2 regions of the Streptomyces sp. x-19 genome follow, and region 2 is predicted to be linked to the other one. Evidence: riboswitches for the same ligand, from Rfam matches in the RefSeq annotation. Region 2 holds a riboswitch; the other holds the start of a gene.
The links. Region 2 has a riboswitch for magnesium ahead of ACLJT4_RS14860 (NRAMP family divalent metal transporter). Riboswitches for the same ligand answer to the same signal wherever they lie in the genome.
Positions count from the first base shown of each region.

Region 1 (11,721 bases), on a different contig from region 2:
CGCCCGCGACGTCGGCGTCGACGGGGGCGCGGCGTCCGCCGAGGAGGCCGCGGTGCACGTCGCCCATGACGTGGGCGGGGCGGTCGAGGGCGAACTTTAAACGGGGGCTCCCTCCGATTCGTTGCGGTATCGGCAACGGACTTTGCCGGATGGCCGAGGTACGGCCGAGGCTTTGCCGTCACCGGACCAAGAGGAGTGCACCACCATGAACCACGGCAACGGCAGCACCACGGTCCCCGACGAGGAGTTCTGGGACGCCCGGTACGCCGAGCGCGACCGGATCTGGAGCGGGAACCCCAACGCGACGCTGGTCCGCGAGGTCAGCGACCGGGCCCCGGGCACCGCGCTGGAACTGGGCTGCGGCGAGGGGGCGGACGCGATCTGGCTGGCCACGCAGGGCTGGCGGGTCACCGCCGTCGACGTGTCGGGGGTGGCCCTGGGCCGGGCGGCCGAACAGGCGGCCGCGGCCGGGGTGGCCGACCGCATCGACTGGCAGCGGCGGGACCTGTCGCTGTCCTTCCCGGAGGGCAGCTACGACCTGGTCTCCGCGCAGTTCCTGCACAACCCCGGCGAGGTCCTCCGGGAGCGCATCCTGCGCACCGCGGTGGCCGCGGTGGCGCCGGGCGGGGTGCTCCTGATCGTCGGGCACGCCGGCCCGCCGCCGTGGCAGCACGACCACGGCCACGAGCACGGCCACGGCCACGGCCACCCGGTGGACGAGTTCCCCACGACCGACGAGGTGCTGGCGGCGCTGGAGCTACCCGCCGACGCGTGGGAGGTGCAGCTCAGCGAGGAGTTCACGCGGATGCAGGACGGCCCCGACGGGCAGCCGCTCGAACGGATCGACACGGCGCTGAAGGTGCGGCGCCGCCACTGAACCGGCCGTGCCCGGTGGCGGACGGGGATCCGTCCGCCACCGGGCACGCGGAGCGCTCAGGCCGCGAGCGCGGGCAGCGGCTTGTCGTACAGCCAGGTGTGCAGCAGCGGGCGGACCGGGTGCCCGGCGCAGCGTTCGGCGTGGGCGACGAACGCCGCGGTGTCGGCGCTGGCGCCGCGGTGCTCGCCGTGCCAGCCGCGCAGCACCGCGAAGAACCGGTCGTCGCCGACGGCCCGACGCAGCGCGTGCAGCGTGCAGGCGCCGCGGACGTAGATCCGGTCGTCGAAGATCCGGCGCTGGCCGGGGTCGGCGACCCGCAGGTCCTGGGGGCGGTCGCGCAGCGAACGCCACTCCCGGCGGGCGATCTCGTCGGCGGAGTCCTCGCCGATGTGCTCGGACCACAGCCACTCCGCGTAGGTGGCGAAGCCCTCGTTGAGCCAGATGTCGCGCCAGTCGCGCAGACTGACGCTGTTGCCGTACCACTGGTGCGCGATCTCGTGGGCCACCAGGGTTTCGGCGCCGCGGGCCCCGTCGATGTGGTTGCTGCCGAACACCGACCGGGTCTGGTTCTCGACCGGGGCGGCGAGTTCGGCGTCGACGACCACCGCCCCGTACGCCTCGAACGGGTAGCGCCCGAAGTGGCCGCTGAACGCCCGGAGCATCTCGGGCTGGCGGGCCAGGTCGTGCGCGGCGTCCTCGGCCATCCGGGCCGGGTAGGAGTTGTGCAGCGCGATCGTCGGGTGGCCCGGGCCGAGTTGGGCGGTGCCGCTGTCGTGGCGGAACCGGCCGGTGTAGAGCGCGGCGAGGTACGGGGCCATCGGGCCGGGGTGGTGGTAGGTCCAGCACTCGCGGTGGCCACTGCGGCGGCGTTCGAGCAACGTGCCGTTGGCGAGGGCGTGCTGGCCGTGCGGGACGCCGATCCGGAAGGTGAAGGCCGCCTTGTCGTCGGGGCGGTCGTTGCAGGGGAACCACGACGGGGCGCCCAGCGGCTGGGAGGCGACCATGGTCCCGTCGTGCGGATCGCCGGTGCGGTCCCAGCCGATCGGGCCGAACGGGGAGCGCACCGGCCGGGGCCGACCGCGGTAGCCGACGTCCACCGTGAACCGCGCGCCGGTGGCGAGCGGGTGCGGGGCGGCCAGGTACAGCTTCCCGTTCTGCTGGCGGGCGCGGACCCGGACCCCGTCGATCATGGCGGTGTGCGCGGTGAGCCGGGAGAGGTCCAACTCCACCCGGTCCAGGGGCTCGTTGGCCACCGCCTCGATGCGCGCCCGCCCGTCGAGGCCGCCGTCGGCCGGGCGGTAGTCCAGGTGCAGGTCGTACGAGACGGTGTCGTGGGCGTAGGTGCCGTGCCGCGGGAAGTAGCGGGCCGGGCGCGGCCCGGCGGGGCCGTCCGCGACCGTCGCGGCGAACGGGAGCAGGGCGGCGCCCCGGATCAGGGCGCGCCGACTGCATCGGGTCACGCGGCCGCACCTCCCTCCGCGCGTGCCGGGACGGGGCGCGTGGGGCGTTCGCCGGCGATCGGGTTGCCGGCCCACCGGGTGTGGGCCGGGACGCTCTCGCCGCGCATGACCAGGGACGACGGTGCGATCGAGGCGCGCGCCCCGACCTCGGTACCGGGGAGCACGATGCCGTGCGGGCCGAGCGAGGAGCCCTCGGCGAGGCGGACGGTGTCCAGCCGCATGATCCGGTCGTGGAAGAGGTGGGTCTGCAGGACGCAGCCGCGGTTGACGCTGACGCCGTCGGCGACGGTGATCAGGTCGGTCTCCGGCAGCCAGTAGCTCTCCAACCAGACCCCGCGCCCGATCTTGGCGCCGAGGGTGCGCAGCCACCAGTTCAGGACCGGGGTGCCGGTGAACGCGCCGGCCATCGACGGCACGGCGAGCGATTCGACGAAGGTGTCGTAGAGCTCGTTGCGCCACACGAACGACGACCACAGGGGGTGCTCGCTCACCGTGAAGCGGCCGACCAGCAGCCACTTCGCGAGGGTGGTGACGAGCAGCGCCACGAGGCCCGAGGCCAGCAGCAGCGGGGCGCCGACCAGTGCGGCGAGACCGAGGCCGCCCTGGGCGAAGGCGTCCTGCTCGGTGAGGAACACGCCCTCGGCGAGCGCCAGGCCGCACATCAGCGGCAGCACCCGGCACAGCTCGACGGCGGCACGGGCCCGGACCAGCTTGCGCGGCGGTGCGAAGGTGCGCGTCGGGTCGGCCTGGGTCGCCACCCGGGGCAGCGGCATGGCGGGCCGGCCCAGCCAGGACGAGCCGGGCTCGCCGTCGGCGGGGGCGTTGGAGAGCACGCCGACCAGGCTGTGGTCGGGCACGTCGTGGCCGGGGTCGACGATGCCGGAGTTGCCGACGAAGGCCCGGCGGCCGATCCGGACAGTCCCCAACCGCAGCCAACCGCCGCGGAGTTCGAAGGGCGCCACCAGGGTGTCGTCGGCGAGGAACGCGCCGTCCTCGACGTGCAGCAGGGAGGGCAGCGGCAGCACGGTGGAGATCTCCGCGTGCCGGCCGACCTTGGCGCCGAGCAGCCGCAGCCAGTGCGGGGTGCCGAGGCTGGCGTAGAGCGGGAAGAGGCTGCCGCGAGCGCCGTCCAGGAGGCGGGTCACCAACCAGGCGCGCCAGGCGACGCCACCACTCGCGGGGTGCAGCCCCGGCGTGATGCCGCGGCCGAGGAGGCGCACCACGGCGGCGGTGACGAGGAGGGAGCAGCCGGTGGTCAGGAGCGTGAAGACCGGAACGGCCAGCAGCAGGCGGAGCGCGGCGGTGGCGAGGGTGCCGCTGTCGCGGAGCAGGAAGTACGCGCCGACCAGGGCGGGCGCGGTGGACAGCAGGGCCAGCAGCGGCAGGCCCAGCAGGGCCAGTCCGTAGGCGGCGCTCCAGCGGCGCGAGCGCTGCCAGGCGGGGGCGGGCCAGGCGGCGCCGGCCATCCGCTCGGCGGCGCCGGCCGGGCGGGCCGGGGAGCCGGACCACGAGGCGCCGTCGGGGATCTCACCGTTCAGGCAGGCGCCGGAGGCGAGTTCGGCGCCCTGACCGACGACGGCGCCGGGCATCAGCATGCTGCGGTGGGCGACGCGGGCGCCGGCGCCGATCCGGACCGCGCCGATGTGCAGGGTGTCGCCGTCGAGCCACCAGCCGGAGATGTCGGCCTCGGGTTCGACGCTGCAGCCGTCGCCGAGTTCGGCGAGGCCGGTGACCGGCGGCATGGTGTGCAGCGCCACGTTCCGCCCGGTGGTGCAGCCCAGGCTCCGGGCGTAGAGCCGCGCCCAGGGGGTGCCGAGCAGGGAGGCGACGCCGAAGGCGGCGACGACGCGTTCGGCGGTCCACAGGCGCAGGTGGGTGGCGCCGCCGCGCGGGTAGGCGCCGGGCTTGATGGTGCCGGCGAGCGTGCGGGCGGCCAGTGCGCCGAGGGCGCAGCGCATCGGGGCGCTGTAGAGCACCACCCAGCCGACGACGATCAGCCACCACGCGGTGTGCGGGGCCCAGACCTGTGGGGCGAGCAGGCCGAGGACATTGTCCGCGAGCGCGAGCCCGACCAGCCCGCGCAGGCCGGCGATGCCGTACAGGCCGGTCTGGACGAGGAGTTGGACGAGTCCGGTGCGGCGCGGGACGGGGCGGACCGGGCGGACCTCGTCCACCGGGCCGCCGAGCGAGTCGAGGTGCTCGGCCATGTCGCGCAGCACCGGGTGGCGGTAGAGGTCGGCGACCGAGACGCCGGGGTGGTGGATGCGGAGCTGGGACGCCATGCGGGCGGCGACCAGGCTGGTGCCGCCGAGGGAGACGAAGTCGCTGTCCGGGCCGGGCCGGACGCCGAGGAGTTCCTGCCAGATCCCGGCGAGCCGGGCGGTGGTGCCGTCCAGCGCCGCGGCCGGATCGCCGGTGGCGGAGTCGACCGGGGCGGACGGCAGCGGCCAGGGCAGCGCCTTGCGGTCGACCTTGCCGGAGGTCCGGGTGGGCAGGGACTCGACCTCCGCGAGGACCGGGACCAACTGCGCGGGCAGGCGTTCCTGGAGCAGTGCGCGGGCCTTGTCCTGCTGGAAGCTGGAACCGTCGGCGGTGCGCTGCTCGGGAACGACGTAGCCGACCAGCACCTGGGTGCCGGCCGGCGTCGTCTGGACGGCCGCGGCGGCCCCGCGGACGCCGGGCAGGGCGGCCAGGGCGGCGTCGATCTCGCCCAGCTCGATGCGCCGGCCGCCGAGTTTGATCTGGTCGTCGGCGCGGCCGACGAAGAGCAGGCCCTCGGGTTCGGCCCGGACCAGGTCTCCGGTGCGGTAGACGCGGGCGGCCCCCAGGGCGTCATCGGGCCGGAACCGTTCGGCGTCCTTGGCGGGGTCGAGGTAGCGGGCCGTGCCGACGCCGCTGATCAGCAGTTCGCCCTCGGCGCCGAAGGGCACCGGCTGCCCGGTGCGGTCGACGACGGCGAGCTGCCAGCCCTCCAGGGGCAGGCCGATGCGGACCGGCTCGCCCGGCAGCAGGCGGGCGGCGCAGGCGACGACGGTGGTCTCGGTCGGGCCGTAGGTGTTCCACATCTCGCGGCCGGGTCCGGCGAAGCGGTCGACGAGCCCGGCCGGGCAGGATTCGCCGCCGACGATCAGCAGGCGGACCCGGCGCATCGCCTCGTCCGGCCAGAGCGCGGCGAGGGTGGGCACGGTGGAGACGACGGTGATGCCGCGCTCGACGAGCCAGGGGCCGAGTTCGTGGCCGGCCCGGACCAGCGCGCGGGGTGCGGGCACCAGGCAGGCGCCGTACCGCCAGGCGAGCCACATCTCCTCGCAGGAGGCGTCGAAGGCGACGGACAGCCCGGCCAGCACCCGGTCGCCGGGGCCCAACGGCCGGTCCTGGCAGAACAGGGCGGCCTCGGCGTCGACGAAGGCGGCGGCGGAGCGGTGGCTGACCGCCACGCCCTTGGGCGCGCCGGTCGAACCCGAAGTGAAGATGATCCAGGCGTCGTCGTGGGGGCCCGCGGAACGCGGGTCGCCGAGGGGCCGGGCCGGGCCGGGCAGCGGGCCGTCGGGGCCGAGGACGGCGCAGACGGCGGCCTCACGGAAGACGGTGGCGGCCCGCTCGTCGGGGTCGTCGGCGTCGACCGGCACGTAGGCCGCTCCGCTGCGCAGGACGGCGAGGATGGACAGGTACAGCTCGGCGGTCCCGGAGGGGACGCGGACTCCGACCCGGTCGCCGGGACCGATGCCACGGTCCCTGAGCTGCCGTGCGCGGCGTTCGATCTCGATACACAGGTCGCGGTAGGTGAGCGCCTCGGAGCCCGTGTCGAGGGCGATCGCCTGGGGATGTGCGGCGGCGGTGGCATCGAGCACGTCGAGCAGGGTCCGCGGGGCCGGGGTGCCGGCGGTGCGGTACAGGGCCCGTTGGGGCACTGGTTCGGACGGCTCGAAGGACGATTCGAGAAGGGGCGACGACATCGATATGCCTCTGTTCGGTGCCGGTGGGTGGATGACCCTCGGACGTTCGCCCCTAGAGATGTCGCTGCTCAGGCAGGGGGTTCGCCTGCCGGGCGATCTGTTCCGCAATTCGAACGTGCTGTGAATGCGGCCATCGGGCGCTTGGGCAGGCAGCGCCGGGAAAGCGGCCGCGGCGCCTGACCACGGCGTGGGAAAGAATTGACTCCGGCCGGGGATTGTTTTCGGCACCACTCCCCCGCGCCGACAAAACCGCAGGTCAGGACCGTGATCCCGATCGGTCACGGGTCAACCGGTCAAGCCTTGTCTAAATGATTGCGCAACTGAGCACATATTCATCGACTTCTCACGCCGACCTCATCGCGGTGTCATGACGCGGCCATACCCTCGCCGTGCGTCCGGTACACCCCGAGACACCCGCGAACGTCGACCAACGGGGCGCCGGCGCCGCCTACTTGAGGATGTTCACGGCCCGGGCCACCACCAGGACGACGGTCAGCAACGAGACCGCCGACTGCACCAGCATCAGCAGCTTCGCCCAGCGGGTCAGCGGCATCACGTCGGTGGGACTGAAGGCGGTGGCGTTGGTGAACGACAGGTACAGGTAGTCGGCGAACTGCGGCTCCCAGTGCTCCGGGGCCAGCTCCGGCGTCGCCATCTGCGGGAAGAGGAAGTCCGGGTAGCGGCGCACCGCGTGGACCCGGGCGACCGGCCCGCCGCGGTCCCACTCCCAGTACCAGAGCGCGAAGACGATCACGTTGGTGGCCCAGATGCTGCCGCCGGTCGCCAACAGCGGTCCGGCGTCGCTGCCCTCCGTACCGCGGACCAGGCCGATCACCAGGTGCACCGCGGACCAGCCGTTCGCGGTGCTGATCATCGCGATCAGCACCAGCCCCGCCCCCCGGTAGAGCCACGAGACCCGCTCGATGCGGTACGGGTCGGCCAGCACCAGCACGAGCAGCAGCGCGATCTCCAGCCCCGGCAGCAGCCACTCCGGATGGATCGCCAACCGCTCCGGCAGCAGCCACTGCAACGCCGCCGCCAGCAGCACCGCGCACGTCGAGGGCCAGCGGGGCTCACCGCGGGTGACCCGCCGCCAGGCCGGGCGCAGCCGGTGCCCCGCCTCCGCCACCCCCGCGACGGCGGGCGCCAGCAGCGCCTCGATGCGGTCCAACCGCTCGGCTTCGGTACCGGATTCGCCCGGCGTGCCGGGCTCGGGGTCCTGGGACATGCGGCTCATGCTCACCCGAGGTCGACGCGGTGTCCAGCACGTCGGACCGGGGCGGCCGGGCGGTCCGCCGCGGGGTTAAGAGTCGGTCAAAAACTTGCGCGATTGCGCAAGTGTCCATCGACAGGGTCTAGACTCCTAGAGGTTTGACGAAGCACGCACCTCGTTCGGTGAGGCGTCGTCACGGACACAGGCCACTGATCCCACCCGTCGAGAGACGCTCCGGATCAGGACAGGTCTCCCCGGCCCAAGGGGTGACCCCAAGTGGCTGCCCCACCCGGGGCTACGCCGTGACGTGCCAAAGCTCTGACGAGTGGGGGTGAGCCGGTCGACGGTGACCGGCCGCTCCTTGCCGGATCGACGACGGCGCGTCCCGTGCGCCCCGGCCGGAAGGAGGCGAGAGACATGGATTGCAGTAGTCCGGGCCATCATCGGCCCCACCTCCGCTTGCCCTCGCATTCTTCCGGCACGCGGTAGCCACCTTCCCTGCGCGGCCTCCCCGCCGCACCACGCCCCCGTACGGCCATGCGCCGACACGGGTCGCCGTGCTGCGCTCCCGCGCAGGGAAGACGGCTGCCTCGCGCCCCCAACACCTCCCCCGCCCGGGGGACTTGGGAGGTCGCCATGACCGAGACCACCGTCCGCACCACGGCCCCCGCACCGCACCCCACCGCCGTGCTCGACGACGCGCACACCGGTGACATCCGCGGCGCGCTCGGCACCATCCGGCACGACGACACCGCCCCGCGCCGGGGCCTGTCCGCCAAGCTCAAGACCCTGCTCGCCGTCGTCGGCCCCGGCCTGATCGTGATGGTCGGCGACAACGACGCCGGTGCCTTCACCACCTACGGCCAGGCCGGCCAGAACTACGGCACCCACCTGCTGTGGACCCTGCTGCTGCTCGTCCCGGTGCTCTACGTCAACCAGGAGATGGTGCTCCGGCTCGGCGCCGTCACCGGAGTGGGGCACGCCCGGCTCATCCTGGAGCGGTTCGGGAAGTTCTGGGGCGCCTTCTCCGTCATCGACCTGTTCCTGCTCAACGCGCTGACGCTGGTGACGGAGTTCATCGGCATCACCCTCGCCGCCGGGTACCTGGGGCTGCCCAAGGTCGGCGCGGTCCTGCTGGCCGCGGCCGTCATCATCGCCTCCGCCTTCACCGGGTCGTTCCGCAGGTTCGAACGGATCGCCATCACCCTGTGCGCGGCGTCCCTGCTGCTCGTCCCGCTGTACTTCCTGGTCCACCCGTCCACCGGGCAGATGGCCCACGACTTCGTCGTCCCGCACCTGCCCGGCGGACCCGGCGGACCGTCCGCGGTGATGCTGCTGATCATCGGCATCGTCGGCACCACCGTCGCGCCCTGGCAGCTCTTCTTCCAGCAGTCCTACGTCATCGACAAGCGGATCACCCCGCGCTTCATGGGCTACGAGAAGGCCGACCTGTGGATCGGCATCGCCATCGTGGTGCTCGGCGCCGCCGCCCTGATGGGGTGCACCGCCGCCGCCTTCGCCGGCACCGCGGGCGCCGGAGCCTTCACCGACACCGCCGGCATCGCGCACGGCCTGACCGCCCACGCCGGCAAGCTCGCCGGGGTGCTGTTCGCCATCGCCCTGCTGGACGCCTCGATCATCGGCGCCTTCGCGGTGTCCCTGTCCACCGCGTACGCCATCGGCGACGTCTTCGGCATCCGGCACTCCCTGCACCGCGGCGTCGGCGGCGCCAAGGGCTTCTACGCCGTCTACGCGGGGCTGGTCGCCGCGGCCGCCACGATCGTGCTGATCCCCGGGTCGCCGCTGGGCCTGCTCACCGAGGGCGTGCAGACCCTGGCCGGGGTGCTGCTGCCGTCCGCCTCCGTCTTCCTGCTGCTCCTGTGCAACGACCGGGCGGTGCTCGGCCCGTGGGTCAACGGCCCCCGCACCAACGCCTTCACCGCCGCCGTCGTCGGCGTCCTGGTCACCCTCTCGGTGATCCTCACCGCCGCGGTCCTCTTCCCGGACATCGACGCGGGCAGCATCCTCACCCTCATGGCGGGCTGCGGCGCGGCCGGGGTGCTGGCGCTCGGGTACGCGGAACTGCGGCGGCGCCGCAAGGGCTGGGCGCGCGGCAGGCGTCCGGTGGACCGCACCGGCCGCGAGGACTGGCGGATGCCGCCCCTGGCGGAGCTGACCCGGCCGGTGCTCTCCACCGGACACAAGATCGGCCTGACCGCGCTGCGGACGTACCTGCTGCTCGCCATGGTCCTGGTCGTCGTCAAGCTCGTCCAAGTGGCGCTCGGCCAGTGAGGTTTCCGGCCCGGCGCCGACACCCGTCCCCCACCCCACCCGTTCCCGAGGAGGTGCTCCCATGCACACCCTGACCGTCGTCGACTTCCTTGTCCGACTCGCCACCGGCGTGGCCTGCGGAGCGCTCATCGGTGTCGAGCGCCAGTGGCGCGCCAGGATGGCGGGACTGCGCACCAACGCCCTGGTCGCGGCCGGGGCCACGCTCTTCGTCCTCTACAGCACCGCCGTCGGGGACTCCGGCAGCCCCACCCGCGTCGCCTCGTACGTGGTCTCCGGCATCGGCTTCCTCGGCGGCGGGGTGATCCTGCGCGACGGGGCGGGGGTGCGCGGCCTGAACACCGCCGCCACCCTGTGGTGCTCGGCGGCGGTCGGCGTGCTGGCCGCCTCCGGGCGCCTCGAACTCGCCGTCCTCGGCACCCTCGCCGTCCTCGCCGTGCACCTCGTGCTGCGCCCGGCGGGACGACTCCTGGACCGGGCCCCGGCGTCCGGATCCGACCCCGACGCGGCCGTCCTCGCCACCGTGCACGTGGTCTGCGAGCGCCGCGCGGAGACGCACATCCGCGCCCTCCTGCTCCAGGCCCTCACCTCGTCCGGCCTGACCCCCATCGGCCTGCGGGCCCGGCGCGACGCCGAGGACACCACCGGCATCCGCGCCTCGGTGACCGTCTCCGGCGACCTCGCCCAGGCCCTGGAACAGGTCATCGCCCGACTCTCCCTGGAACCGGACGTCCGCGACCTGCACTGGCACCTCGACGCGTCCGAGGTCGCCCCCGAACAGTCCGCGTTGGCGTGAGGTGGCAGGGAGCGCCGTCCGGAGCCGCGACCGCCCCGCCCGGACTCCGACAGCACTGCGGCACGACCGTTTTTCGCGGACCACGACCGGGCGGCGCGCGCATCGGCCAGGATGGTCGCGTGATGACCGACGGAGTACCGGAACTGTGGTTGCGCCTACCGGGCGCCGCGGACCAACTGCCCTCCCTGATGGACTGGTTGCGCCATGAGGACGGGCTGCGCGGCCGGGTGCGGGCGGTGCACTCCCCGCCCGCACCCGGCGAGATGGGCGGGGCGCTGGACGTGCTCGCGGTGGCCGTCGGCTCCGGAGGCGTGGGCGCGGTGCTGGCCAACTGCCTGGCCACCTGGATCGCCCAACGGCGCTCCGACCTCCGGATCACCCTGAGCACCCGGGACGGCCGCACCCTTGAGGTGGACGCCAAGGGCGTCGACCCGCAGGCGCTGGTGCGCGACATCGCGCGCCTCCTCGACGACCCCGGTGCGGGGACCGACCGGTAGTCGCAGGCCGCTGAGGGGCGCGTAACGGCGCCTGCCCTGGGGCGTGGCCCGCCAGGTGCCGTGCGTTGCGCCCGCTCGGGGCGGGGCCGGCGGGCCGGCACGGCCGCCTGCCGGGTGGGCGGGGTGGCTGCGGCCGGGGCCGTCGCCGACGATCGGGCAGCCGGGCGAGGACCGTTCGGGCAACGCCGGCGGGCCGTTCGGTCCTGACGGGAGGGCAGGGCGGGTGGCCGGCCGGTCGAGGACCGTCAGGCCATCGACCGTGCGCAGCCGCGACCGGCGGCGGCACGGGGTGGCCGCGGACGCCGGGCGGGGCGGGCAGGACTCCGCGGCCGGGCGCGGGACGGGTCGGTCGGCGGGCAGGGGGGCGTCGATCGGGCAGCGGCCCCTGCCCCGGGGAAGGGACCGTTCGGATCTGGTCCGGAGGCGGACGAATGCGGTGGAGTGGCACCCGTAGCCGCCTCGCGAACAGGGACGACATGCACAGTCAGGAACGGCAGGAGCACGACCGGGAGGTCCTCTCGGTGCCCGGTGACGCGCCGCCGGGCAGCGCGGAGTGGGTGCGCGGCGTGCTGGCGGCGGCCTGGGGCGGGCCCTGGGCCGGACTGCCGGTCCGGCCTCTCGTGTCCGACGGGG
Region 1 is NZ_JAJPWK010000003.1:181,727-193,447, forward strand. Features, by position in the region: gene ACLJT4_RS09480 (DUF5709 domain-containing protein) at 1-100, shown strand, start outside; gene ACLJT4_RS09485 (class I SAM-dependent methyltransferase) at 206-877, shown strand; gene ACLJT4_RS09490 (M1 family metallopeptidase) at 934-2,337, opposite strand; gene pls (epsilon-poly-L-lysine synthase Pls) at 2,334-6,293, opposite strand; gene ACLJT4_RS09500 (hypothetical protein) at 6,742-7,521, opposite strand; M-box (ykoK) riboswitch at 7,674-7,844, shown strand; gene ACLJT4_RS09505 (NRAMP family divalent metal transporter) at 8,143-9,798, shown strand; gene ACLJT4_RS09510 (MgtC/SapB family protein) at 9,860-10,591, shown strand; gene ACLJT4_RS09515 (effector-associated constant component EACC1) at 10,714-11,088, shown strand; gene ACLJT4_RS09520 (aminoglycoside phosphotransferase family protein) at 11,565-11,721, shown strand, end outside.
Region 1: linked by a shared signal. The riboswitch ahead of ACLJT4_RS09505 (NRAMP family divalent metal transporter) and the one ahead of ACLJT4_RS14860 (NRAMP family divalent metal transporter) in region 2 are both predicted to bind magnesium.

Region 2 (11,721 bases):
ACGCTGGCGAAGAACAAGCTCACCACGTCCGGCTCCGGCGAGAACTACACGGTCGACGGCTCCGCCAAGGTCGTCTGTGGCAACGTGCAGACCGCCAACACCACCGTCTACATCATCGACACCGTCCTGCTGCCCAAGAGCTGACCGGAGCCTGAGTCCGGGTGCCCCGGTGCATGCCGGGGCACCCGGGGGACGGCGACCGCAGCAGGCTCGGCCGTCGCCGTCGCGGGTGTCACAGGCCAGGCGGCGGGCACCGACGCCCTGCCGGCGAAAGATAGTTGACATAGCGTCAGATACCGTTCCACGTTCGCGCTCGCCCTTCCTGTCGGCGGCGAGCCCCGTGAGATCGGCGCAGTGGAGATCGGCCGCACCTCAGGCCACCGCTGCCCGGCTTAGCGTGGAAGGCGTGAGCATCGAGAGCGACATCCGCGAGTTCCTGGCCTCCCGCCGCGCCAAGATCACCCCCCAGCAGGCCGGGCTGCCCGCCTACGGCACCAACCGCCGGGTAAAGGGCCTGCGCCGCGAGGAAGTCGCCATGCTCGCCGGCGTCAGCGTCGACTACTACGTCCGCCTGGGACGCGGCCGTATCACCGGGGCCTCGGAAGAAGTCCTCGACGCCGTCGCCAACGCCCTCCATCTCGACGAGGCCGAACGCGCCCACCTCTACGACCTGGCCCGCGCCGCCGCCAAACGCCCGGCCCACCGCAGGCGCGCCCGCGGCCCGCTCCCCGACAGCGTCCTGCGCGTCCTGCACTCCATGACCGACTCCCCGACCTTCATCCGCAACGGCCGCCTCGACATCCTCGCCACCAACTCCCTCGGCCGCGCCCTGTACTCGCCCCTGTTCCGCGACCCCACCGCCCAACAGGCCAACATCGCCCGCTTCCAGTTCCTCGACCCGCTCGGCCGCGACTTCTTCCCCGACTGGGAGCAATCCCTGAACACCACCGTGTCCCTGCTGCGCACCGAGGCCGGGCGCGCCCCGCACGACAACGACCTGACGCAGCTGATCGGTGAACTCGTCACCCGCAGCGAGGAATTCCGCACCGCCTGGGCCAAACACAACGTGCGCCTGCACCACACCGGCCGCAAGTCCTTCCGTCACCCCGCCGTCGGCGTACTCACCCTCGACTTCGACGCCCTGGACCTGTCCGCCCAGGCGTTCTGTGCTGCGGACCGGCCCCTGGGCGGGCAACGGACTCCGACGACTGCGGCCGGGAACGGGTTCCGTGGCGAGGCGCGTCAAGACTTCGCCAAGCAGTTGCGTGATCTCGCAACTATGCCGTTATGCTTCTGGAGGTTTGAAGAAGGCACCTCGTTCGGTGAGGCGTCTGCACGGACACAGGCCACTGACCCGACGACGTCGAGAGACGCCCAGGTTCAGGACAGGTCTCCCCGGCCTAAGGGGTGACCCCAAGTGGCTTCCCCACAAGCGGAATACGCCGTGCAGTGCCAAAGCTCTGACGAGTTGGGGTGAACCGGTCATCGGGACCGGTCTGCTCCTTGCCGCGTCGTCCAGCGCCCACGTGCGCTCCGGCCGGGAGGAGGCGAGAGACATGGACTGCAGTTGCAGTAGTCCGGGCCACAGTAGGCCCGTCATCCGGATTCGCATGTCCTTCTCGACCTCCGGTACGCGGTAACCACCTCTCCCGCGCGCACGCGCCTCCACGCCCCAGGCACCCGTACGGCCTTCGCCGTCCCGGGTGTCCGGGCTGCGCGCTCGCAACGGGACGGCTCCCGCGCGCCCTCAACACCGCTCCCCAACGGGGGAATTGGGAGGCCCGCCATGACCAGCCTGATCAACGACAAGACTGTTCCCGCACCGCGCAGCGCCGTCCTCGACGACGCGCACGTGGGCGACATCCGCGGTGCGCTCGGCACCATCAAGCACGACGACACCGGCGAACGCCGGGGTCTGTCCGCCAAGCTCAAGACGTTGTTGGCGATAGTCGGCCCCGGCCTGATCGTGATGGTCGGCGACAACGACGCCGGCGCCTTCGCCACGTACGGCCAGGCCGGACAGAACTACGGCACGCAGCTGCTGTGGACCCTGCTCCTGCTCGTCCCCGTCCTGTACGTCAACCAGGAGATGGTGCTGCGTCTCGGCGCGGTGACCGGAGTGGGGCACGCGCGCCTGATCCTGGAGCGGTTCGGGAAGTTCTGGGGCGCGTTCAGTGTCATCGACCTGTTCCTGCTCAACGCGCTGACGCTGGTCACCGAGTTCATCGGCATCACCATGGCCGCCGACTACCTGGGGCTGCCGAAGACGGCCTCGGTGGTCCTGGCCGCAGCCGTCATCATCGCTTCCGCCTTCACCGGGTCCTTCCGCCGCTTCGAGCGGATCGCCGTCGCCCTGTGCGCCGCCTCGCTCCTCCTGGTCCCGCTCTACTTCATGCTCCATCCCAAGACGTCGCAGATGGCCCACGACTTCGTGACCCCGGTCATCCCTGGCGGCAGCGGCGAGTTGGCCACCGTCATGTTGCTGATCATCGGGATCGTGGGCACCACCGTGGCGCCCTGGCAGCTGTTCTTCCAGCAGTCCTACGTGATCGACAAGCGCATCACCCCGCGCTTCATGAAGTACGAGAAGGTCGACCTGTGGATCGGCATCGCCATCGTCGTCATCGGCGCCGCAGCCCTGATGGGCCTGGTCGCCGCCGCGTTCGCCGGGACGAAGGGCTTCGGCGACTTCACCGACACCGCGGGCCTGATCAACGGCATCTCGGCCAAGGCCGGCAAGGTCGCCGGTGTCCTCTTCGCGATCGCCCTGCTGGACGCCTCGATCATCGGCGCGTTCGCGGTGTCGCTGTCCACCGCGTACGCGATCGGTGACGTGTTCGGGATGAAGCACTCCCTGCACCGGGGCGTCAAGGGCGCCAAGGGCTTCTACGCCGTCTACGCCGGCCTCGTCGCCGCTGCGGCCACCATCGTGCTGATCCCCGGCTCCCCGCTCGGCCTGCTCACCCAGGGCGTGCAGACCCTCGCCGGCGTCCTGCTGCCCTCCGCCTCCGTCTTCCTGCTGCTGCTCTGCAACGACAAGCAGGTCCTCGGACCGTGGGTGAACGGGCCCAAGACCAACGCCTTCACCGCGGCGGTCGTCGGCGTCCTGGTGTCACTGTCGATCATCCTCACCGCCTCGGTGCTCTTCCCCGACATCAGCGCGGCCGCCATCCTCGACATCATGGCCGGCTGCGGCGTCGCCGGGGTACTGGCCGCCGGCTACGCCTTCACCCGCCGGCGCACCGCCACCAAGGAAGACCCCATCGACCGCACCGGCCGCGACTCGTGGCGGATGCCGCCGCTGGAGACGCTGACCCGGCCGGTCATGTCCACCGGCCGCAAGATCGGTATGGGAGCCCTGCGCACCTACCTGCTGGTCGCGGCGGTCCTGGTCGTCATCAAGATCGTCCAGGTTGCCCTCGGCAGCTGACCCGCGCACGTCGACGACCGATCACTCCCGTGCCGGGGTGGCGGCGGGACCTCCCCGCCCGCCGCCACCCCACCGACCCCTCACGGAGATGGGAGGGCACCCATGCGCCTTCTCCCGCACCTCACCAAGCTCACCGCACCGGCCCGGCGGCACCACCACGCCACCGACGAACGTCCTGACCCGAGCCCCACCGGCCACATCTGCCCGCGTGTGCGGTTGGCCCTGCAGGACGGCACCGAGCGGGAGTACCTGCTCGACGGCCCCGGTACCTGCCCCCTTCCCCGCGACCCGCACGCCAGGTACGAACCGCGCGTGCACCTGGCCTACCTCCTCGCCCAGCAGGGCCACGACGCCCACTGGCTCGCCCGCTTCGCCGACCTGCCGCTGCCCGCGGCCGATCGCCTCACCGAAGCCGCCTCCTCGGCCACCCGAGCCGGATACGCTCCGTAGCTCCCGCGGGCGCTGAAGCCCGCACACCACCGCACCGTTCACCCGCCCCCGGCCATGCCTGTCCTACGCCGACAGCGCGCCGCCCCACGGAGGTGACTCCCGCATGTCCGTCTTCACCGCTGTCCACATCCACCGGCCCGCCCTCCGCCGCGGGAACACCCGCCGCGTCGTACGCGACTTGCTCTCCGCAGTGCTACGGCGCATCGCCGACAGCCCTCTCGACAGCCCCGTTGTCCGCACACTGCCCCGTCCGGCGTCCGCGGCCGGGGCGACCGGCCGGGAACGGCCCACTGGGCTGCACGCCCACTGGCACACCGTCACGGGCCCCGATGGCCGGCCCCGCCTCGAAGCCACATGGCACTAGCGGCTCCGCGGACGCCGCACCCGTAGGGACCCGCGCCCGCTTCCCTGCCCGGAGAGGTCATGGCGCCCCTCCCCCATCCGGCCCGCTCCTGCGAGCAGGTGAGCACTGCCCGCCATGCCGCACCAGCACCCCAAGCCGGCGCCGCCTCCGACGCCCCATGCCCCACGCCCCACGCACGGCCGTCCTCAACACACCGAGCCGACAGGAAACGACATGACCATGAACCACCGCACGGCCGACCGCGTCCACCACGACCGGGCGACCCCGCCCGCACCACGAGTGCGGGACACGACCTGGCCCGTCCCGCGGTCACCGCACACCCCCGAGGCCACGGAGCCGCCCCAGGCCCCCGTGTACCGCGTGGACGGCCTCGTCGTCGACTGCGCGATCCGACGCGCCTCCATCGAAGGCCGTCAACTCCCCCTCACCTGTATGGAGTTCGAGCTGATCGCCCATCTCGCCGCCTACCCCGACCGCATCCACACGCGCCGCCGGCTGATGGAACTGGTGTGGCAGCAGGCACCCATGGGCGACCTGCGCACCGTAGACGTCCACATCGCCCGGCTGCGCCGCAAGCTCGGCCCCGACCACCGGGCGCTGATCCGCACCGTGCATCGGATCGGCTACGCGTTGGGCCCTCAGCCGCTGCCCGGAAACCGCTCCGGGAACACCGTCTGACCCCCTACCCCTCCCACCGCTTCCCGACCGGACGTGACCCACGAGGTACCCATGCGATCCCTGCCCCGTACGCATGCGACGATCCGCTGGTCACCGGCCTGGTGGCGCGTGTGGCCCAGGTCCACAGCACCCCACTTCCCCCGGCCGGCCCGACCACCCCGGCGTCCCGGAAACGTCACGCCCGGCGGTGCCGAAGCCCTCGCCAACACCGACCCCACCGCCGTCGCCGCCGGAGCGCCGCACCGAGCGCCCGGCGAAGGAGGCCGTCGCCCGCCCGGCGCCCCCGGTCCGCCCGCCGCGGACCAGTGCCGTACTCGACGAGGCCCGTCTCGGCGACATCCAGGGCGCCTGCAGCGGCGGAGCCGAGCAGCACGCCGCTGATCACGGGGCGCTGCCGGGAGGTGGCGAGAACGATCAGCAGCAGCTCGGCGCCGGCCACGACCAGAACCGCCACCATGGCGATGACCTCGGCATTCCTCCGGCCAGGCACGATCCTCATGGCATCTCACCTTCCCCTCCCATCGTGGCTCTGAGATGCGTCCCGTGAGAAGAAGTGGCGCAGGCGGTGATGGCCGTGCTCTCGGGTGGGAGCGCGGCGCCGGTGAGGCGGCTTCTCGCTGGTCAGCGCCCTGGCGGAGGTGCGCGGCGCTCACATGTTGATCATGTGCCCCGCCAGGCCGTGGATCGCTTCCTGGATCGCCTCGCCGAGGGTGGGGTGGCCGTGGACGTTGCGGGCCACCTCGTGGACGGTGAGGTCCCACTTCTGGGCGAGCGTCAGTTCCGGGAGGAGTTCGGTGGCTTCGGGGCCGATGAGGTGGGCGCCGATGATCTCGCCGTGGCGGGCGTCGCTGATGATCTTGGCGAAGCCCGCGGTGTCGCCGATGCCGTGGGCCTTGGCGTTGGCGGTGAACGGGAACTTGGCCACCCGGACGTCGAAGCCCCGGTCGCGGGCCTGTTCCTCGGTCCAGCCGAAGCTGGCGATCTGCGGCTGGCAGAACGTCACCCGCGGGATCATCACGTAGTCCAGTTCCATGGTCTCCGCGCCGCCGATGGTCTCCGCCGCCACGATGCCCATCGCCTCGGCGGCGTGCGCCAGCATCAGCTTGGCGGTCACGTCCCCGATGGCGAAGAGGTGCGGCACGTTCGTCCGACACCGGCCGTCGACGTCGATGGCGCCGCGCTCGGTCAACCGCACGCCGGTGTTCTCCAACCCGAAGCCGGTGGTGCGGGGTTGGAATCCGATGGCCTGGAGGACCTGGTCGGTCTCCAGGGTCTGGCGCTGGCCGCCGGTGGTGACCGTGACGCGCACCCGCTCCCCGGAGTCGTCGATCCCCTCGACACGGGTGGACGGCAGGACGTTGATGCCCAACTTGCGGTAACGCCGAGCGAGTTCGGCGGACACTTCGGCATCCTCCAGCGGGACGACGCGGTCCAGGAACTCGACGAGGGTGACCTCCACGCCGTAGTTGTGGAGGACGTAGGCGAACTCGACACCGATGGCGCCCGCGCCGGCGATGACGATGCTCCGCGGCAGTTCGTCGGAGAGGATCTGCTCCTCGTAGGTCACCACCCGGCGGCTGAGCGAGGTGCCGGGCAGCAGTCGGGTCACCGAGCCGGTGGCGATGATCGCGTGGTCGAACGACAGGGTCTCGGTCCGGCCGTCGCCCAGGGTGACGTGCAGGGTGTGCGGGTCGATGAACGCGCCGACCCCCTCGAACTGCTCGATCTTGTTCTTCTTCATCAGGAAGCGCACGCCCTTGGCCCGGCCGTCGGCCACCTTGCGGCTGCGCAGGTACGCCTCCCGGTAGTCGAAGGTGACGCTGCCCTCGACGTGCATCCCGAAGGTCTTCGCCTCCCGGTTGACGAGGTGGGCGATCTCGGCGTTGCGGAGCAGCGCCTTCGACGGGACGCAGCCGATGTTGAGGCAGACCCCGCCCCAGTACTTGGCCTCGACGATCGCCGTGCGCAGGCCGAGTTGGGCGGCCCGGATGGCCGCGACGTACCCACCCGGGCCGGCGCCCAGGACCACCACGTCGAAGTGCGGACTCATGCCCGACGTCCGCGTCGTTCACCGTTGTGGGCGCGGGACGGGGACCGTCCGGTGATTCGCTGGCTCATGCTCGGCAGCCTAAGCGGGGGTGCCCGGGGCCGCAGCGCGCCGCGGTCCAGCCGGGGGCCGGCGGTGCGGTGCGACGCTGCGGCGGTGCAGGTGGGCGGTGGCCGCGGCCTCGTCGGCGGCACGGCTGCCGGGCGGTTCGGCGACGGCGGGCGGGCCGGAGCTCCGCTTCGTTCAGGCCGCCTGCGGGGCCCCGACGAGTTGCTGTACCAGTTCGTGTTCGTCGGACTGCGAGAGGGACGTCTTCAGCACCGTTCCGCCCAAGGGCTGGAGGGCGGCGGCGAACTGGCCCTCGTTGAGCTTCGTGGCCATGACGACGACGGCGGCCTTGCCTGGTTCGAGCAGTTCGTGGGCGCGGTCGCGGAACCGCTTGTCGAGACCGGACTGGTTGAGCTTGCCCGCCAGTCCGCCCAGTGCGGCGCCCAGCAGCCCGATGGCCGGCATGAGGAACAGCATGCCCATGACCAGGCCCCACAGTGCTCCCGCGGTGGCCGAGGTCGCGATGGCGCGGCGTGGAATGTCGTCGTGCGTGTCGACGTGGGTGTGCCCGTCGGCGTCGGCGGAGACCACGGCCAGGCCGGTGAGGACGACGGCGTGCTTGCGTTCCAGCTCCAGGATGCGGCTCTCCGCCCGCCTGGCGTGCTCCGCGCTGTCGTACCCGATCATGATCAAGTCTGACATGGGTGCCTCCCTCGCCTCAGGAGGCCACCGGCTCACGCACGACCGGACGCGCCTCGCGGTGTCGGCGCCTGGCGTGCGCGGTCAGGTGTGAGTGCCTCCTCCTTCTTCAAGCTAGCCCCGGCCCACCACCGTGTGCACTTCATGCGCGCGGGGCCGGGCGCCGGCAGCCGTCCGGCCGGCCCGTCGGACCTGCGCCACGCTCCCCCAGGCACGGTCTGGGAGCCCGCCAGCACGCGGCGAGGGCCCGGCGACCGAAGTCGCCGGGCCCTCGCCGTACCGCCGTGACGGGTGTCAGTTCGCCGTGTCGTGGCTGAGCTCGATGTCGCACTCGGCCTGTCCGGAGGCGGTCAGCCGCAGCGGGGTGGCGGCCGGCGGATAGCCGCTGGCGATCAGCGTGTACTCGCCGCTGTCGAGGTCGGTGAAGACGTACTCACCGTCGTGACCGCTGGTGGCGCTGCCGACGACGTTGCCCGCCGGGTCCAGCAGGGTCACCCGGGCGTCGTCGACCGAGTTGCCCTGGGCGGTCCGGACGGTGCCGCGGACCTGCGCGCCCAGCGTCAGCCGGACCTCGTACCAGTTGCGGGAGCTGGCGGCGACCTCGACCTGGAGGGCCGACGGACGGTGGCGCTCTGCGCTGACCGCCAGGGTGTAGCTGCCCGGGGTCAGTTCGTCGAACGCGAATCCGCCGTCCTGGCCGACGACTCCGGAGGCCACGACCTCGCCGCGGACGTCGGTGGCCACGACCAGCGCACCGGGGACCGGGTCGTCGTTCTTCTCCTCGCGGACCTCGCCGGACAGGCCGGCCGCGCCGCTGAGCGTCAGGTCGAACGAGACCGCTTCGGCGCCCACCACGACGGTCAGGGCCTGCGGCTTGCGGGCGCCCGCCGAGCCGATCAGCACGTACGTGCCGGGACCGGTGGTCGGCAGTGCGTAGCCGCCGTCCGCGTCGGTGGTGGTGCGGCCGAGTTGCCGCCCGCCGACGCTGATCAGGGTGACCGCGGCCTGGGGAACCGGCCGGCCGCCGCTGTCGCGGACGGTGCCGCTGATCAACGCGCCGGACGCGGCGTCCGGGACGCTCTCGGCGGCCACGGCGGCCGGGACGACCGCCTCCGGGGCCGGGACGGCGACCGGAGTGGCGTCCGCCGCGGGCGGCACCTCGCCGTTGGCCTCGGCCTCCGCCTGGGCCCGTGCCTGGAGGCCGGAGATCTGCCGCAGCGGCACCTCCTTGATGAACCACATCAGCACGAAGGCCAGCGCGACGACGACGGCACCCATCAGGAAGACGGTGTGCATGGAGTCGGCGAAGCCGCGCTTGAACGGCTCGGCCAGTCGCGGGTCCAGGTGCTGGATGAACGAGGAGTCGCTCAGCACGCCCGAGGAGCCACCACCGGTGGGGTGCTTGAGCATGTCCAGCACCGGCTTGCTGGCCGGGTCGTGCAGGACCGCGGGGTCCTTGAGCGCGCTCTGGAAGCGCGCGGTGGACGCGGCGCTCTTGAACGCGTCGCCGATCTTGTCGCCGACCGTGCTGAACAGCACCGACAGGAAGATCGCGGTACCGGCGGTGGCGCCCATCTGACGGAAGAACGTGGAGGAGGCGGTGGCCACGCCCATGTCCTGCGGCGGGACCGCGTTCTGCACGGCCAGCACCAGGGTCTGCATGCAGCCGCCCAGGCCGAGACCGAAGACCAGCATGTAGACCATGGTTTCCCACAGCGCGGTGTCCCACTGGACCCGGTAGTGGAAGAGCAGCATGGCGGCGACCATCAGGGCGGTGCCGACGATCGGGAAGATCTTGTAGCGACCGGTCTTGGCGGTGATCTGGCCGGACACGATGGAGGCGATCATCATGCCCGCCATCAGCGGCAGCATCTCCAGGCCCGACTTGGTGGGGCTGGCGCCCTTCACGATCTGGAGGTACTGCGGGATCATCAGCATCCCGCCGAACATGCCCATGCCGATCAGCACGGACAGCAGGCTGGTCTTGCTGAAGGTGCCGTTGCGGAACAGCCGCATCGGGATCAGTGCGTCGTCACCGATCCAGCGCTCCACGAAGATCCAGGCGATGATCCCGACCACGCCGATGACGTAGCAGGAGATCGACTCCGCCGAGGTCCAGCCCCACTCCCGGCCCTGCTCGGCGACGAGCAGCAGCGGGACGACGCCGATGGTGATGGTGAGCGCGCCCCACCAGTCGATGCGGCGGTTCCGGCGGGTGTGCGGGATGTTGAGGACCTTGGCGACGACGAACAGCGCGACGATGCCGATCGGCACGTTGACCAGGAAGACCCAGCGCCAGCCGGTGATGCCGAGCAGGCTGGCCTGGCCGGCCAGCGCGCCGCCGATCAGCGGACCGGCGACGCTGGAGGTGGCGAACGTGCCGAGCATGTAGCCCTGGTACCGGGCGCGCTCCCGGGGCGGGACGATGTCACCGATGATCGCCAGTGCCAGCGACATCAGACCACCGGCGCCCAGGCCCTGGAGGGCGCGGAACCCGGCGAGTTCGGTCATCGAGGTGGAGAAGGTGCAGAGCACCGAGCCCACCACGAAGATGCTGATCGCGGCCAGGTAGTAGGGCTTGCGGCCGTGGAGGTCGGACAGCTTGCCGTACAGCGGGGTGGCGATCGTGGAGGTGATCAGGTAGGCCGTGGTCGCCCAGGCCTGCTCGCTGAGCCCGTGCAGGTCGTCGGCGATGGTCCGGATGGACGTGCTGACGATCGTCTGGTCGAGTGCGGCGAGGAACATCCCCAGCATCAGGCCGCTGAGGATGGTGAGGATCTGGCGGTGGCTGAGTCCCCCGGCCCCGGGTATCGCCTTGGCTTGCGCCCCTGGCGGAGAGGTGGCTGTGCTCATCTACGTATCTCTCCCTGCTCCACGGTGGCGCCCTGGTCTCCGTCGGGGCCCGGCCGTGCGTGTTGACGTTCTGCAAAGTCCTTGTTGAGCCGACCCATCAGCCGGATCAGGTCGGCCCGGTCCTGCGCCGACCAGGCTTCGAGGATCTCGGCCAACTCGGCGTCACGCTGACGCCGGTAGTCCTCGAAGCGGGCCCGCCCCGCCTCGGTGGCGGTCAGCAGCGAACCGCGCCGGTCCTCCGGATCCGGTCGGCGCGCGACCAGGCCGCGCTCGACCAGCGAGCGCACCTGTCGGCTGACGGTGGACAGGTCCAGGAAGGCGTCGGCGGCCAGATCGGTCGCCCGTTGGTCGCCTCCGCACACCAGCCTGGCCAGCAGTACCCGGTCGGCCGCCCCGGCGTCGTGCTTGACCCGTTGTTTCCAAGCTGCGATCAGCCGGGTGAATCGGACCATTTCCGTCCCGAGCCCCGCGGCTGCTTCGTCCAGGCTCGACGTGGCGGTGATCTCCGAGATCCCAGCCCCGTCGCAGGCATGGACCGTGCCGTTGCTCATCGTCGTGATCCCTCGCACTGAATGCGTGCATGCGTAACTCCGTGATCCAGCCGGTCCACTGGATACGTTGCTTGTATCCAGCAAGCATAGCGGGTGCGTGCGGGTGTCACCGACCACAGGGCGAATTCATGCGGCGCGAAGGAGCACCGAAGCGCCAACCGCGCGCCCCCGACACCACCACCCCCGTGGCAAACCGCCACCACTGGGTAGGCATGCCGGAAATACGCCATTTATTCGGCAATCAGGAAGGAGATGCCATGTCGTCGAAGCGTCGCCGCAAGAAGAAGTCGCGCCGCAAGCACGCGGCCAACCACGGCAAGCGCCCGCAGCCCTGAACCACTCCGCACCCCAGCAAGGGCCGACGGTCCGGGCGGTTGCCGGGCGGCATCCCACCGGCAACCGCCCGACTTCCCCAGACCCCTCGCCCACACCCCCCACCACTTGGTTTCCCAAAGTCGTAGCTTGGAAAAACCAAGTTCCACCGTTACGCTCCCCCTTCGAGATCAGGAACGGGGAAGACGGCGGCCACGCCCCTCCCTCCCTCGACGTCCTGGCTGATCGTCGAGGAATGCGCCGGCGCCGGCAGCGAGCGGGCCGGAGA
Region 2 is NZ_JAJPWK010000004.1:513,806-525,526, forward strand. Features, by position in the region: partial or broken gene ACLJT4_RS14850 (fasciclin domain-containing protein) at 1-144, shown strand, start outside; partial or broken gene ACLJT4_RS14855 (helix-turn-helix transcriptional regulator) at 407-1,159, shown strand; M-box (ykoK) riboswitch at 1,308-1,480, shown strand; gene ACLJT4_RS14860 (NRAMP family divalent metal transporter) at 1,787-3,430, shown strand; gene ACLJT4_RS14865 (hypothetical protein) at 3,533-3,880, shown strand; gene ACLJT4_RS14870 (winged helix-turn-helix domain-containing protein) at 4,458-4,922, shown strand; gene ACLJT4_RS14875 (hypothetical protein) at 5,098-5,421, opposite strand; gene lpdA (dihydrolipoyl dehydrogenase) at 5,572-6,972, opposite strand; gene ACLJT4_RS14885 (DUF1269 domain-containing protein) at 7,213-7,719, opposite strand; gene ACLJT4_RS14890 (MFS transporter) at 8,011-10,569, opposite strand; gene ACLJT4_RS14895 (MarR family winged helix-turn-helix transcriptional regulator) at 10,566-11,120, opposite strand; gene ACLJT4_RS14900 (50S ribosomal protein bL37) at 11,378-11,455, shown strand.